One region of the Paenarthrobacter sp. TAF1 genome, then DNA from elsewhere that is predicted to be linked to it. Evidence: riboswitches for the same ligand, from Rfam matches in the RefSeq annotation. Region 1 holds a riboswitch; each other region holds the start of a gene.
What was found. Region 1 has a riboswitch for thiamine pyrophosphate ahead of AB4Y81_RS13280 (ECF transporter S component). Riboswitches for the same ligand answer to the same signal wherever they lie in the genome.
Positions count from the first base shown of each region.

Region 1 (4,592 bases):
ATCCTTGGTGCTGCCCTCGCCATCGACATGGCCGTGAACCAACACCTCAACAACCTGATGCTGCTGGTGGCCCTCGCGGTGATCGGTTTCATCGGCTCCGTGACGGTTGCCCGGTTCGTGGCCGAGCGAAGGGAGCAAAGCAATGAGTCCTGACGCCACCGGAGTGGACTTGGTCATCGACATGGTGACCGCAGTGTTCCTCATAGTGGGCGCGCTGATGTCCCTGGGTGCCGCGATCGGCTTGCTGAGGTTCCCGGACCTCATGAGCCGCATGCACGCAGCCACCAAGCCGCAGGTGTTGGGCTTGTTCCTGATGCTCGCAGCGATCGGCCTGCAGATGCGTACTTGGTGGGTGTGGCCCGTCCTGCTGGTGGCGTGGATTTTCCAACTTCTCACCGCGCCGGTGTCCGCCCACATGGTGGGGCGCTCCGCGTACCGGACCAAACACGGGCACCGCGAGAAGCTCACCAAGGACGAACTCGAAGCCGTGGTCCAAAGGGCCGCCGCCGGCCAGGAGCCCTCCGAACCTTAAAGCAACGCGGGGTCACTTATGGCCCATTACCCCCATGGGGATGGGCCATAAGTGACCCCGCGTTGCTTGTTGGGTGATGCTTAGACGATGTCCTACGACTTCGCGAAGCGGGCAATCGCCCGCTGGGTGCCGCGGCTGGCAAGGACCTGGATCAGCGTGCTCACGAAAGCGGAAATCAGCGCGAAGGTCAGAGCCGAGCGGAGGCTCGTCTCCATGTCATCGTTGCCTGTGGGCGGCTTGTTGCCCGTGGCCTTTTCCCAGCCTTTGTTGACGAGTTTGGTACCGACAAAGCCTGCACCGAGGCTTACCCCGGCGCCCAGCAGCTTGAAAAAGAGGTTCATGCCACCAGCCTAGCTGCACGGCACGGCTACCCGCGGTTTTCCCGCTCCTTGAGAAACGCTGCCAAGGACCCGACCGGAGCCAGAACCGGGACGACCGGGTGCTCGGCGGACCACACTGCCTCTACGGAATCGAGGACAGCGATTTCCTTCAGCAGATAGTAGGTGGGTGGCATCAGCTTCAACTGCCCTGCGGCTTCCGCTTCCAGGACTCCGGACACCGGCATCCACAGCGACTGCCAAGCCTCCGTGGTTTGATGCCGGGGCTGCGCTTCCGGTGCCGGCTTGGCCACATAGAAGTAGGTGTCGAAGCGCTTGGGCATGTCTATGGGCGTGATCCAGTTGGCCCAGGGTCGCAGCTCTCCGGGCTCGATGGCCAGCCCGGCTTCTTCCTGGACTTCGCGGATTGCTGCCGTGAGCACCATTCCCGCGTTCCTCTCCGCCAACGCTGTGTCCGCGGAAATCGAACTCTGCGCCCAGGACAACGCATGGCTGCGCAGCAGTTCCCCGGGGTAGTCCCAGCCGGACTGATCCACAGCGTCCACCCGGCCGCCCGGAAAGACCACCATTCCTGCCGCGAAGTCCATGGTGCTGACTCTGTGCTGGACAAATGCCTCTAGCCCCGAGGGGGCGTCGCGGAGCAGAATCACGCTGGCAGCGAGGCGTGGCTCGGCCACGGGTGCGTGGGAGCCTGGAAGATCCGTCATCAGGCCATTCTTGCAGGTGCGTTGTGGGGCCTGCTGTGCGTGTTTAGGCGTGGGGATAGGGCGCAGAGTGGGCCTCGCAACGCACCCTCGTTTGTTGTGGGGCCTGGTGTGCGTGTTTAGGCGCGGGGATAGGGTGCAGAGTGGGCCTCGCAACAGGATTGTGACCGCGGCCCAGAGCCGGCCGTACGCGGAGGTGTAAACTGAACCCGCCCATCAGGGCAGATTTGATAACGACAGGGGAGCGCCGCCGTCGGACCTTGCAGCGATGCAGGAGACGCGAGGGCGCTGAGAGTGCGGACAGCCGCAGACCCTCGAACCTGATCCGGTTAGTACCGGCGCAAGGGAGTCGAGCTTCTCAGAGTGTCCGGAGCCGGACGGCGCAAGCCAGGCGGATTCCGGGGAGCACTTTCCCCTCCTGTAACCTCAGGAGGCAGAAAAATGACCACGGTAAACGTGAAGAAGACCAGTTATAGCTGGCGTGTTGTAGACATCGTGGTGGCGGCCCTCATCGCCATCGCCGGCGGCGTGATCTTCTGGGCCTGGTCCCAGGGCGCGGCACTGGTATCCATCCCCATGAATGCGGCGTACCCGCCCCTTACCGGCCTGATCGCCGGTGGCTGGATGATCCCCGCAGTCCTGGGCATGCTCATTATCCGAAAGCCCGGCGCAGCTCTTTTCTGCGAGGCCGTCGCAGCCACGGGTGAGCTCATCATGGGTTCGCAGTACGGCACCACGGTGCTCATCTCCGGCATCCTCCAAGGCCTTGGCGCCGAGCTCATCTTCGCCGCGTTCCGCTACAAGAAGTTCAACCTGCCCACGGCACTCCTCGCGGGCGCAGGCGCGGGCCTCTTCTGTGGCCTGAACGATTCGTTCCTGCCCTGGGGCTGGAATATCGCCTACGAGGCCATCGACAAGCTGACATACATCACCTTCACCACCATCTCCGGTGCAGTGATCGCCGGCGGACTGTCCTGGATCGCCACCCGCGGTCTGGCCACGACGGGTGTCCTGAGTTCCTTCGCGTCGCGGAAGGCCGCTTCGGAGCCAGTCTTCAACTGATGCCTGCCACACACAGCGGCACGGTCCGGCCTGCCGCCATCTCCGCCGAGGGGTGGGGATGGCGGCATGCCGGCCGGGCCCAGCCTGCCATCCAGGGCCTTGACCTCCGCATTGAACCGGGGGAACGCGTCCTGTTGCTGGGCCCTTCGGGGGCCGGCAAGTCCACGCTCCTGCACGCCCTCGCCGGGGTGCTGGGGGACGAGGAAGACGACTCTGACGAGACCGGTTCGCTGCTGATCGACGGCGTTACCCCCCGCGAGCAGCGTGGCCGCGCCGGGCTGATGCAGCAGGATCCCGAAACGCAGGTGGTTCTCTCCCGGGTGGGCGACGACGTCGCCTTCGGCGCCGAGAACCTTGCCGTGCCGCGCGAGGAGATCTGGTCCCGGGTGCATGAAGCGCTCGACGACGTCGGCTTGCGTACCGCATCAGGCGGCGGTTTGGCATTGGACCACCCGACGGCGGCACTTTCCGGGGGACAGAAGCAGCGCCTCGCGCTGGCCGGCATTTTGGCGATGCGGCCAGGCTTGATCCTGTTGGACGAACCCACGGCCAACCTCGATCCTGCAGGGGTCCTCGAGGTCCGCGACGCCGTGGCCCGCTGCCTGGACAAGACCGGCGCCACGCTGGTGGTGGTGGAGCACAGGGTGTCCGTGTGGAAGGACCTGGTGGACAGGATCGTGGTCCTGCAACCCGGTACCGCAGGCCCGCAATCAGGCACCCCGGGAGTCCTCCTGGATGGTCCGCCGGAGCAGGTCCTCACCCAGGCGCGCTCCATGCTGATGACGGCGGGCGTGTGGGTTCCCGGCTACGTTCCCGCCACAAGGGCGCGTGCCCGGACGTCCGGGACAAACGAACTCCTCCTCGCAGCACAGGACCTGGCCGTGTCCCGGGAAAAGCCCAGGCGGAAGCGCTTCCGAACCATCCCTCCGGTTCCGGTGCAGAGGGACATCACCGCCCAGGTCCGTGCTGGCCAGGCGTTGACCATTACCGGGCCCAATGGTGCCGGGAAGTCCACTTTTGCGCTGACGTTGGCCGGCCTTCTGGCGCCGGTGGACGGCATGGTGAGCGCCGGCGTCGACCTTTCGGAGGGGGCGGGCATCGACCCGTACAAATGGAAGGCCGATCAGCTCATCTCCAGGATCGGCACGGTCTTCCAGGAACCGGAGCACCAGTTCGTCACGGGCAAGGTCCTGGATGAGCTCATGTTCGGTCCCAGGCACCTGGGCCACGGCGGGGAACGCGTGGACGAATTGGTGGAGCGGCTGAGGCTCTCCCATCTGGTGGATGCCAATCCCTACACCCTGTCCGGCGGTGAGAAACGCAGGCTTTCAGTGGCTACGGTGTTGGCGGCGCACCCGAAGGTACTCGTCCTCGATGAGCCCACCTTCGGACAGGACGCCAATACCTGGGCCGAACTGGCCTCGTTCCTCTCGGAGTTGCTGGACGCCGGTACCGCCGTGGTTTCCGTGACCCACGACCAGGAATTCAGTGCCGTACTGGGCGGGACGGAACTGCGGCTCGGGCCGGTGTCCCAAGGTGAGACGGCCCCCCAGGAAGCGGGTGCGGTATGAGGGACGCCCTGAACCTGCGCGGCAACCACGCACTCCTGACCCGGGCAAACCCGTTGGCGAAGTTCGTGGCCGTCTTCCTTATCTCCCTGGTGCTGGCCCTGTCCATCGACTGGGTTTCCGCGTCCACGGCTCTCCTCGCGGAACTGGCCCTCTTCCCCTTGGCCGGCCTCACCCTCCGCCTTCTCTGGCAGCGCGCCTGGCCGCTGATCATCGCGGCGGCGATAGGGGGCTGGAGTACCGCGATTGTCGCCGCTGACAGCGGCGCAGTACTGCTCGACGTCGGACTCTGGTCCATCAGCGAAGGTTCCCTTGAGCTGGGGCTCGGCTTCATGCTGCGCGGTTTGGCGATCGCCCTCCCCGCGATCCTGCTGATGTCCTGCACCGA
Region 1 is NZ_JBFRDO010000009.1:45,259-49,850, reverse strand. It holds gene AB4Y81_RS13300 (monovalent cation/H+ antiporter complex subunit F) at 1-153, shown strand, start outside; gene mnhG (monovalent cation/H(+) antiporter subunit G) at 143-532, shown strand; gene AB4Y81_RS13290 (DUF4235 domain-containing protein) at 625-873, opposite strand; gene AB4Y81_RS13285 (NUDIX hydrolase) at 900-1,577, opposite strand; TPP riboswitch at 1,803-1,939, shown strand; gene AB4Y81_RS13280 (ECF transporter S component) at 2,016-2,636, shown strand; gene AB4Y81_RS13275 (ABC transporter ATP-binding protein) at 2,636-4,207, shown strand; gene AB4Y81_RS13270 (energy-coupling factor transporter transmembrane component T family protein) at 4,204-4,592, shown strand, end outside.

Region 2 (4,592 bases), on a different contig from region 1:
TACCGAAGCGCTTAAGGCGAATCTTTACGGCCACTTTTGTGGTCACTCCTGTTTCTGAAACGGGGTTGAACCCGACGTTTTGCACCCGTGGGGCGGGCCATACTAGACGGTTCGAAGGACAAGATACGAGCACGGAGAGAGGGGCCGCACCGATCGAGTACCTGTCTATTGTGCCAGATGCCCGGGTAGATTACGACTCAAGCCCTCCGGGTCGGTGAGTTCTTGGTCACACCAAGGCCCGGTCAGTGCCCGGACCCAGCCGGAGAGGTGGCTATTCGGACCAGACGTAAAGCCCGGCGCGCTCCGTTTTTTCCACGTCCGTGGCCAGAGCGGCAAGTTGCTGAACGTACTGCCGGGACTGGGCGGCGTCGAACGGCATGTCTTCTTGTTCCGCCCAGGCGGAAGCAACGTCATCCAGGACATTGGCTTCACCTTCGCTCTCATACGTGAGCAATTCGGCCAAGGCCCTCACCATCGCTTCGGGAACGCCAAGCAGCGCGTCACTGGTGACGTCCACCAGCGCGAGTTCGTAGTCAGCGCCTGCGGCATGGACGGCCTGGCCGGCGAGGTCGCCCAGTTGTTCCACCTCGAAGTCCGTTATGCCGTTGATGCGGACTGCAGGGCCTGCGGCATCGGCACCTTTACCCAGGGCTGCCGCCCGCTTGAGTGCTTCATCGTGGGTGGCTACAAAAATTTCGGCAAAGCCCATGGAGAGTACTCTCAATCCTTCGTGCTGACGGGACGACCGGCGCAGGCCCGCCAGGGTCCCGAACCGTCACTGCCCAGCCTAGTGCAGCATGGGGCACCGACGGGCACTCCGGCGGGATGCTGCCTAGCGAACAGCCACCCGCAGCTTGTTCCGCCATGGATCTTCGAACTGCAGTTCAGCGCCGGTGTGATGGTTCTGCACCCCGGCAACGCGCAAACGGTCCGCCAAGGCCCCGACATCCTCGCTGGATGGAACCTCGATCAACACTTCCCCCAGCCCAAGAGTGTCCTTGCGGGGGCCGGCACCCCGGCTGTTCCAGACATTCATGGCCATGTGGTGGTGATAGCCGCCGGCAGATACGAACAGTGCTTGGCCGTGCCAGCCCGCGGTCCGCTCGAAGCCCAGGGTCCCGACGTAGAAGTCCTGGGCGGTGGCGACGTCACCTACCTGAAGGTGGACGTGCCCGACACCGGCCGCTGCCTGATGCTGGCCAGTGACGGCTTCTTCGCTCAGGTGCTGCTGAAGGAAACGTTGCGGCGGGAGGGCCACGTTGTCCATGACGACGTTCTTGCCGTCCCACTGCCAGGTTTCACGGGGCTTGTCGTAGTAAAGCTCGATACCGTTGCCTTCCGGGTCGGTGAAGTAGAACGCTTCGCTGACCAGGTGGTCTGCGCTGCCCACGAACGCCCGGGGTTCGTATCCGGCAGCGGTGGCGATGGTGGCCGCCAGTGAGGGCTGATCCTGGAACAGCATGGCGGTGTGGAACAACCCGGCTTCACCCCGCCCCGGAATCTGGAGCCCCGAAGCCGGCGCCAGGTGAACCACGGGCTTGCCTGCCCGGCCCAGGTAGAGGCCGCCGTCCTGTTCGGCCACGACCACAAGGCCCAAAGCACGCTGGTAGTAGTCACTCATGACTTTCATGTCGCCGACCTTGAGCATGACAGTGCCCATGGCGAGGTCGGCAGGAAGAAGGTCCTGTGCGGATGATGTGGACATGTGAAGCTCCCGGTGTTGAAGTGTCCGCCTTTCGGCAGGTTCTACTTCTCTAAATTACTTGAAGCTTCAATTTATTCCCAACCATTTGACGCTCATCCCATGAGTTCACCGCGAAGGACCACGTGCTTGAGCCCGGATACCGTCCGTAGGTCGTGCCGGGGATCGTCATGGCAGAGAACGACGTCGGCACTGGCGCCTTCGCTGATGGCGTCGGCTCCCAGCCACTTGCGGGCGCCCCACGCAGCGGCATCCAGGACCGCGGCGGGCGGCAGGCCGGCGTCGTGCAGTTCATGCATTTCGTCCGCGATGCGGCCGTGCTTGATCACGCTGCCCGCATCCGTTCCCGCGTAGATCGCCACCCCGGCCTCGAAAGCCTCAAGGACCCGCTCACGCCGGCGCTCCCACAACCGCGTCATGTGGTCCGCGTACCCGGGGAACTTTGGCGCCGCCTGGGCGGCGATCTCCGGAAAGGTCGCAATGTTCACCAACGTGGGAACGATCGGCACTGACTGCTCCACCAGCCGTGGGATGTGCCGGGGCAGAAGGCCAGTGGCATGTTCGATGCAGTCGATGTTGGCATCCAGCATGTCGTCGATTGTGTCCTCGGCAAAGCAGTGCGCCGTGACCCTGGCACCTTCCTCGTGGGCGGCAGCTATGGCGTCCCTGACCAGCTTTGCCGGAAAAGAGGGCGCCAAGTCGCCAATGCCACGGTCGATCCAGTCGCCCACGAGCTTCACCCAACCGTCGCCGTCGCGGGCCTCCTTACGGACGGTCTCCACCAGCTGTTCCGGTTCAATCTCATGGCCCAATCCGCGCAGGTACCGACGGCTTCGGGCGATGTGGCGGCCGGACCTGATAAGGCGGGGCAAGTCCGTACGCTGCTGCACCCAACGTGTGTCGCTGGGAGATCCGCAGTCGCGGATCAGCAGGGTTCCCGAAGCGAGGTCGGCCTGGGCCTGCGCGAGGGTGGTGGCGTCGTCCACGGCCCCACCGGCGCCCAATCCGATATGGCAGTGGGCATCCACGAAACCCGGCAGGACCCAACCGTCCAGTACCTTGTCGGGAGGGGACGACGGCTTTTCAAACGTCAGCGCTCCCCCAACAGACCACATTCCTTGGCGCACGTCATCTGCCGCCACGAGCACGGGTCCGCTGAATTCAATGATGTTGGCCATGGCAAAAGCCTAATCCGCAGCGGGGCGGCAGGCTTCGGCGGACTGATGTGACTGGGCGCCCCCTGCCAGCTGTGGTAGCTTCGTCTACGACCACACGGGGGCCCTTGCAGGGGCTGAGATCGGGCTGAGGCAGCCTGCGACCGTTGAACCTGTCCGGGTAATGCCGGCGAAGGAAGTGAGTAATCCTTTGAGCACCACCAAAACACAGCACAGCCCTGCCCAAAACGAGTCCAGCCCTGCCCAAAACGAGCCTGTTACGCAGTCCCTGAGGTCCCATTCGCTGGCATGGCTTGAAGACCATGACGCCGGAATCCGCGTCCCCGTCACGGAAATCGCGCTGGAGCCCTCCCCCAATGGCCAAGCCAACGCACCACTGCAGGTGTACCGGACGGCAGGCCCGGGCAGCGATCCCGTCGTGGGCTTGGAACCGTTCCGGGCCGCATGGATCGAGTCCCGCGGCGACACTGAGGCCTATTCCGGCCGCGAACGGAACCTGCTCGACGACGGCAAGTCGGCTGTTCGCCGCGGGGCCGCCTCAGCCGAGTGGAAGGGCGCGCAACCGGTGCCACGCCGCGCCGTCGAGGGTAAGACCGTCACCCAGATGCACTACGCACGGCAAGGCCTGGTGACGCCTGAGATGCGCTTCGTGGCGCTGCGCGAGAATTGCGATGTCGAACTGGTCCGCAGCGAAGTCGCCGCCGGCCGCGCGATCATTCCCAACAACATCAACCACCCCGAATCCGAGCCCATGATTATCGGCAAGGCCTTCCTGGTGAAGATCAACGCCAACATCGGCAATTCGGCCGTCACCAGTTCAATTGCCGAAGAAGTGGACAAGCTTCAGTGGGCTACGCAGTGGGGCGCGGACACCGTCATGGACCTGTCAACCGGCGACGACATCCACACCACCCGCGAGTGGCTGATCCGCAACTCCCCTGTTCCGATCGGCACCGTTCCCATCTACCAGGCGCTGGAAAAGGTCAATGGAGAAGCCAACAAGCTCACGTGGGAAATCTTCCGTGACACAGTGATCGAACAGTGCGAGCAAGGCGTGGACTACATGACGATCCATGCCGGTGTACTGCTCAGGTACGTACCGCTGACCGCCAACCGCGTGACAGGCATAGTTTCCCGTGGCGGGTCCATCATGGCGGGGTGGTGCCTGGCCCACCACCAGGAGAACTTCCTGTACACGCACTTCGACGAGTTGTGCGAAATTTTTGCCAAGTACGACGTCGCGTTTTCCCTCGGCGACGGCCTGCGTCCCGGCGCTACCGCTGACGCCAACGACGCCGCACAATTCGCGGAACTGGACACCCTGGCCGAACTCACACAGCGCGCCTGGGAATTCGACGTGCAGGTGATGGTGGAAGGTCCCGGGCATATCCCGTTCCACCTGGTCCGCGAAAATGTGGAACGGCAGCAGGAACTCTGCAAAGGGGCACCGTTCTACACCCTGGGTCCGCTGGTCACCGACGTCGCCCCCGGCTACGACCACATCACCTCAGCCATCGGTGCCACGGAGATCGCCCGCTACGGCACGGCCATGCTCTGCTACGTCACGCCCAAGGAACACCTGGGCCTACCCAACAAAGACGATGTCAAAACAGGGGTGATCACGTATAAGATCGCGGCGCACGCGGCGGACCTTGCCAAGGGGCACCCCGGCGCACATGAGCGCGACGACGCACTTTCCAAGGCGCGCTTCGAAT
Region 2 is NZ_JBFRDO010000018.1:16,084-20,675, forward strand. It holds gene rpsP (30S ribosomal protein S16) at 1-34, opposite strand, end outside; gene AB4Y81_RS18280 (hypothetical protein) at 272-709, opposite strand; gene AB4Y81_RS18285 (VOC family protein) at 833-1,705, opposite strand; gene AB4Y81_RS18290 (amidohydrolase family protein) at 1,798-2,880, opposite strand; TPP riboswitch at 2,965-3,072, shown strand; gene thiC (phosphomethylpyrimidine synthase ThiC) at 3,068-4,592, shown strand, end outside.
Region 2: another riboswitch for thiamine pyrophosphate. It lies ahead of thiC (phosphomethylpyrimidine synthase ThiC); the one in region 1 lies ahead of AB4Y81_RS13280 (ECF transporter S component).

Region 3 (4,592 bases), on a different contig from region 1:
AAAAACCTGAACAGCGGGTAACGAAAGTTACGCGATGCTGGTGATCTTGATCTTGGTCAGTTCCTGACGGTGACCCTGACGCTTCCGGTAGCCGGTCTTGTTCTTGAACTTCTGGATGACGATCTTCGGACCACGGAGGTCTTCGAGGATCTCAGCCGTAACCTTGACGTTGGCCAGTTCCGCTGCTGCGGAGGTGACCTTGTCGCCGTCAACCAGGAGCAAGGCGGGCAGCTCAAGCGTGCTACCGGCTCCACCGGGGACGCGGTTAAGCGTTACGTAGTCTCCAACGGAAACTTTTTCTTGGCGGCCGCCTGCGCGGACAATCGCGTACACCACTTGGGTACTCACTTCTCTCGACGTTTATAACTAAATTTGCGTGCGGAACCTGTCACCGGAATCAGGCTTGGTTCGCGCTGTGCCTCAACGCCGTGGACTTCTGTTCGAAGTCCGCGAGTCATCCCATGAACAATTCCAAGGGGCATAACCCAAGTGTTGGCGTAAGCACCGAAGATCAAGATTACGCTAGTTTGACCCTCAGCTGCAAATGAGGCCGGGACCGGAGGCTACCCCGTGACTTGCATCACGAGGTGTAACGGACTCTCCCGGCACCGTGCCCATACAGCCTACAGGGTTTGGCGGCGATTAACGTGATCACGCCCGCGACGCGCGGGACAAGCCATGCTTTTCATCCCGGTTCAGTCCCGATTCAACAGGCCGGGCCACCCTGGGCGTAGAGCCGCGGAGCATCAAAGAACGCCGTCTCGTAGCGGCAGGACTGCCTGAAAGCCTCAAGCATCTCCGCACGTTCACGCCCGGAAGCGGCAACGGCCGCCGCGTCTGTGAAGTTGATCGCCATCCTTGTGGCGGAGGCAAAGTCCTCGTCGGCGTACGTCCGCAGCCAGTCCGCATAGGGATGCCCGCCGGAGGCCCCGGCATCGACGAACGCGGCGTGGAGCTTTTGACCCACTTCCGCATACAACCAGTAGCAGGGCAGGATCGCCGCGAGGACCACCGCATAGCTGCCGGATGCCGACGTTGCCAGCAGATGGTCCACATAGGCTTTGGTGACCGGTCCGGTGACGCCCGAAGCCTTACGGGAGCTCAACCAGTTCCTGTGCAGTTCCGATTCAACTTCCAGGCACTGCCGTGAGCTCTTGGCCCAGAACAGCTGTTCTTCCTCGGTGGGCGCCAACGCGCCTGCACGGGCAAGGACCCTGGAATAGCCATTGAGATAGATGGCGTCCTGCGCAAGGTAGTAGCTGAATGCCGGCTCCGGCAAATGCCCCGACTGCAGTTCCTGGATGAAGTTGAGGCCGTGGATTTTTTCAAGCTCCGGGATGGCTTCCTTCCACAAAGTGGCGGCAAATCCGCCAGGCTGGAGGACGCGGTGGTGGTGGAAGTGGTCCACAGGCCCGTTGCCCTGGCCCACTTCCAGCTCCCCTGCGCTCCTCAGGGCCTGGAGCAGCCACGGTTTCGCTTCGCGCAGTGAGGCCTCCCAGTCGCCCGTGCGCGCCTGGACGGTAGCCAAGGCGGACGACAACGAGCATCCAGTGCCATGGCTGTTCCGGGTCTCAATCCTTGGACCTGCCACTTCGATGACGTCCTGCCGCAACAGCCCGCTGGTGTTGATCAAGGCATCGGGGCATTCCGAGCCGGCCAGATGACCGCCCTTGACCAAGACCGTGTTTCCGCACTCAGCTGCCAGTCGCTTGCCCTGCTCCAATGCCGATGCCCAATCAGCAGCCTCGGTTTCCCCCAGCAATATGGCAAGCTCGGGCAGGTTCGGCGTGATCAGGTCCGCCAATGGAAGCAGGGAACGAAGGGCCTCCCCTGCGGATTCGTCTAGCAGGCGGTCACCGCTGGTGGCCACCATCACGGGATCAAGAACCACGACGGCGGGGCGCACCGATTCGAGCCAACTGCGCACCTCGTCAATAACAGCCGCGTCGCCGAGCATCCCGATCTTCACGGCGTCGATGACGATATCGGTACTGACGGCGTCCAGTTGCTGGCGCAGGAACTCCACGGGTGGTCCGTGCACACCGCTGACACCCAGGGTGTTCTGGGCCGTCAAAGCCGTAATGGCCGCCATGCCATATCCACCGTGGGCGGCGATGCTCTTCAAATCAGCCTGGATTCCGGCTCCTCCGGACGGGTCGGAGCCCGCGATGCTCAGTACCCGGGGGGTTCGTCTGCGGTCCTCCGCCAGCGGATAAACAGCGGAAGATGACAATGCGGCCATGAGGACATCCCTTCGCCGGTGCTAACCGGACAGGTTCAACGGGTTTGGATCTCAGCCTGGCCCATCGCCTGGCACCCCGTGTCAGTCCCCCAGCCTAGCGCACCGGCAGACAGCAAAAGGCCCCGCAATTGCCGCTGGTAGCGGAACTGCGGGGCCTTGGTGCGGTCACAAACGGTTAGAGTTCGGAGGCCGGTACGCCGACGCCCAGGATGATGGGTTCGTCCGGGGCCGCTTTCCTGACCGGCTCCGCAGGCGCCTTGGACTCGTGCGCCGATCCCTTCGCGGCCGTAGCGGTCACGTCGTGGTGCTCAACACTGGTCTCGTTGGCCGCGCCTTGGGCCCTGCTTGCACTGCGGTTCCGGCGGCTACGACGACCCCGCGATGCTGAGGGGGCTTCGTCTGCGGCCGGAGCCGGAGCTTCAGTCGTCGGGGTGTCCGCAGCCTTCGGGGCTTCGACAGCTTCCTTGGCTTTCTGGTCCTCAGGCGACGGTGCCGCGCCAAGGTGCGAGAAAGCTTCGGCCAGACGGTCCAGGCTCATGGCCGGCTGGGCTGCCTGCGGCTCATCGTGGTGTTCAACGAAAGGCAAGGCAACCTCTTCGCCGCCAAAACGCAGCACTGGAGTGGCCCGGCCTTCGCGGACAGCGGCGTCGTGTGCCGCGGCTTCCTGGGCCGTCGGGGCAGCGGAGACTGAACCGGCGTCGGGACCATGCTCCCCGGCCGCCCGGGTTTGCTCCTCTGCCTTGTGGAGCTCGTCATCGTGAAGGTGGGCGGCATGCGCGGCCGCTGCAATCGTCGCCAGTGCAGCCCGGGTTGCTTCGGCCTTTGCCTGACGGGCAGGGTCCTGGGCTTCCGGGTGTGCTGCAGGTGCCGCAACAGGGGCGGACGGCGTCGAATGGACCTGGGCCGGCGCTTCGACCGTTCCCTGGGCGCCGCCCTTGCCGCGGCGACGCTTGCGCTCGGTGCGGGCTGTGGACTGCTGTGCCTCGGTGTGCGGACGGTGCTGCTCGGCTGCCACGGTGTTGGCGCGGCGGTGCTCCACGGGCTCGTCATGCGTCACGACACCGCGGCCTGCGCAGTGCTCGCACTGCTCACCGAAGACTTCAAGGAGACCGGTGCCCATGCGCTTGCGGGTCATCTGGACAAGGCCCAGTGACGTTACTTCAGCAACCTGGTGCTTGGTACGGTCACGGCCCAGGCACTCCACCATGCGGCGGAGAACGAGGTCGCGGTTGGATTCCAGGACCATGTCGATGAAGTCGATGACGATGATGCCGCCGATGTCACGCAGGCGAAGCTGGCGAACGACTTCCTCGGCAGCTTCAAGGTTGTTCTTGGTAACTGTCTCTTCCAGGTTTCCACCACTGCCGGTGAACTTCCCGGTGTTGACGTCCACCACCGTCATGGCCTCGGTGCGGTCAATGACCAGCGAGCCACCGGATGGCAGGAAGACCTTGCGCTCCAGGGCCTTGTGGATCTGCTCATCGATGCGCCAGGCAGCGAAGATGTCTTGATCCTTGGTCCATTTTTCAAGGCGGCCCACGAGGTCGGGGGCAACATAGGTTACATAGGCCTCGATGGTGTCCCAGGCGTCGTCACCGGAGACGATCAGCTTGGAGAAGTCCTCGTTGAAGACGTCACGGACAACCTTGATGGTGAGGTCCGGTTCGCCGTAAAGCAGTTCCGGTGCCAGCACCTTGGTGGAGGAAGCTTGCCCTTCGATACCTTCCCACTGCGCGCGCAAACGGTTGATGTCGTGGGTCAGTTCTTCTTCCGAGGCACCTTCAGCGGCCGTACGGACGATGACTCCGGCGTTTTCCGGCAGGCGGTCCTTCAGGATCCGCTTGAGGCGGTTGCGTTCGACGTCGGGCAGCTTGCGGGAGATGCCGGTCATGGATCCACCCGGCACGTACACAAGGTAGCGGCCCGGAAGTGAGATCTGGCTTGTGAGGCGGGCACCCTTGTGACCCACCGGATCCTTGGTCACCTGGACCAGGACGGAGTCGCCGGACTTCAGCGCATTCTCGATCCGGCGCGGCTGGCCCTCCAGGTTCACTGCATCCCAGTTGACTTCACCGGCGTACAGCACCGCGTTGCGGCCGCGTCCGATATCAACGAATGCAGCTTCCATGGATGGCAGGACGTTCTGGACCTTGCCGAGATAGACGTTGCCGATCAGGGAGTCCTGCTGCGTCTTGGACACGAAGTGCTCGGCCAGGACGCCATCTTCAAGGACTGCGATCTGGATTCTGTCGTCGCGCTGGCGGACGATCATTTGCCGGTCCACGGATTCGCGGCGTGCCAGGAACTCGGCTTCGGTAATCACCTGGCGGCGACGTCCGGTCTCGCGGGA
Region 3 is NZ_JBFRDO010000001.1:359,776-364,367, forward strand. It holds gene rplU (50S ribosomal protein L21) at 28-336, opposite strand; gene thiD (bifunctional hydroxymethylpyrimidine kinase/phosphomethylpyrimidine kinase) at 707-2,242, opposite strand; TPP riboswitch at 2,233-2,331, opposite strand; gene AB4Y81_RS01665 (Rne/Rng family ribonuclease) at 2,418-4,592, opposite strand, start outside.
Region 3: another riboswitch for thiamine pyrophosphate. It lies ahead of thiD (bifunctional hydroxymethylpyrimidine kinase/phosphomethylpyrimidine kinase); the one in region 1 lies ahead of AB4Y81_RS13280 (ECF transporter S component).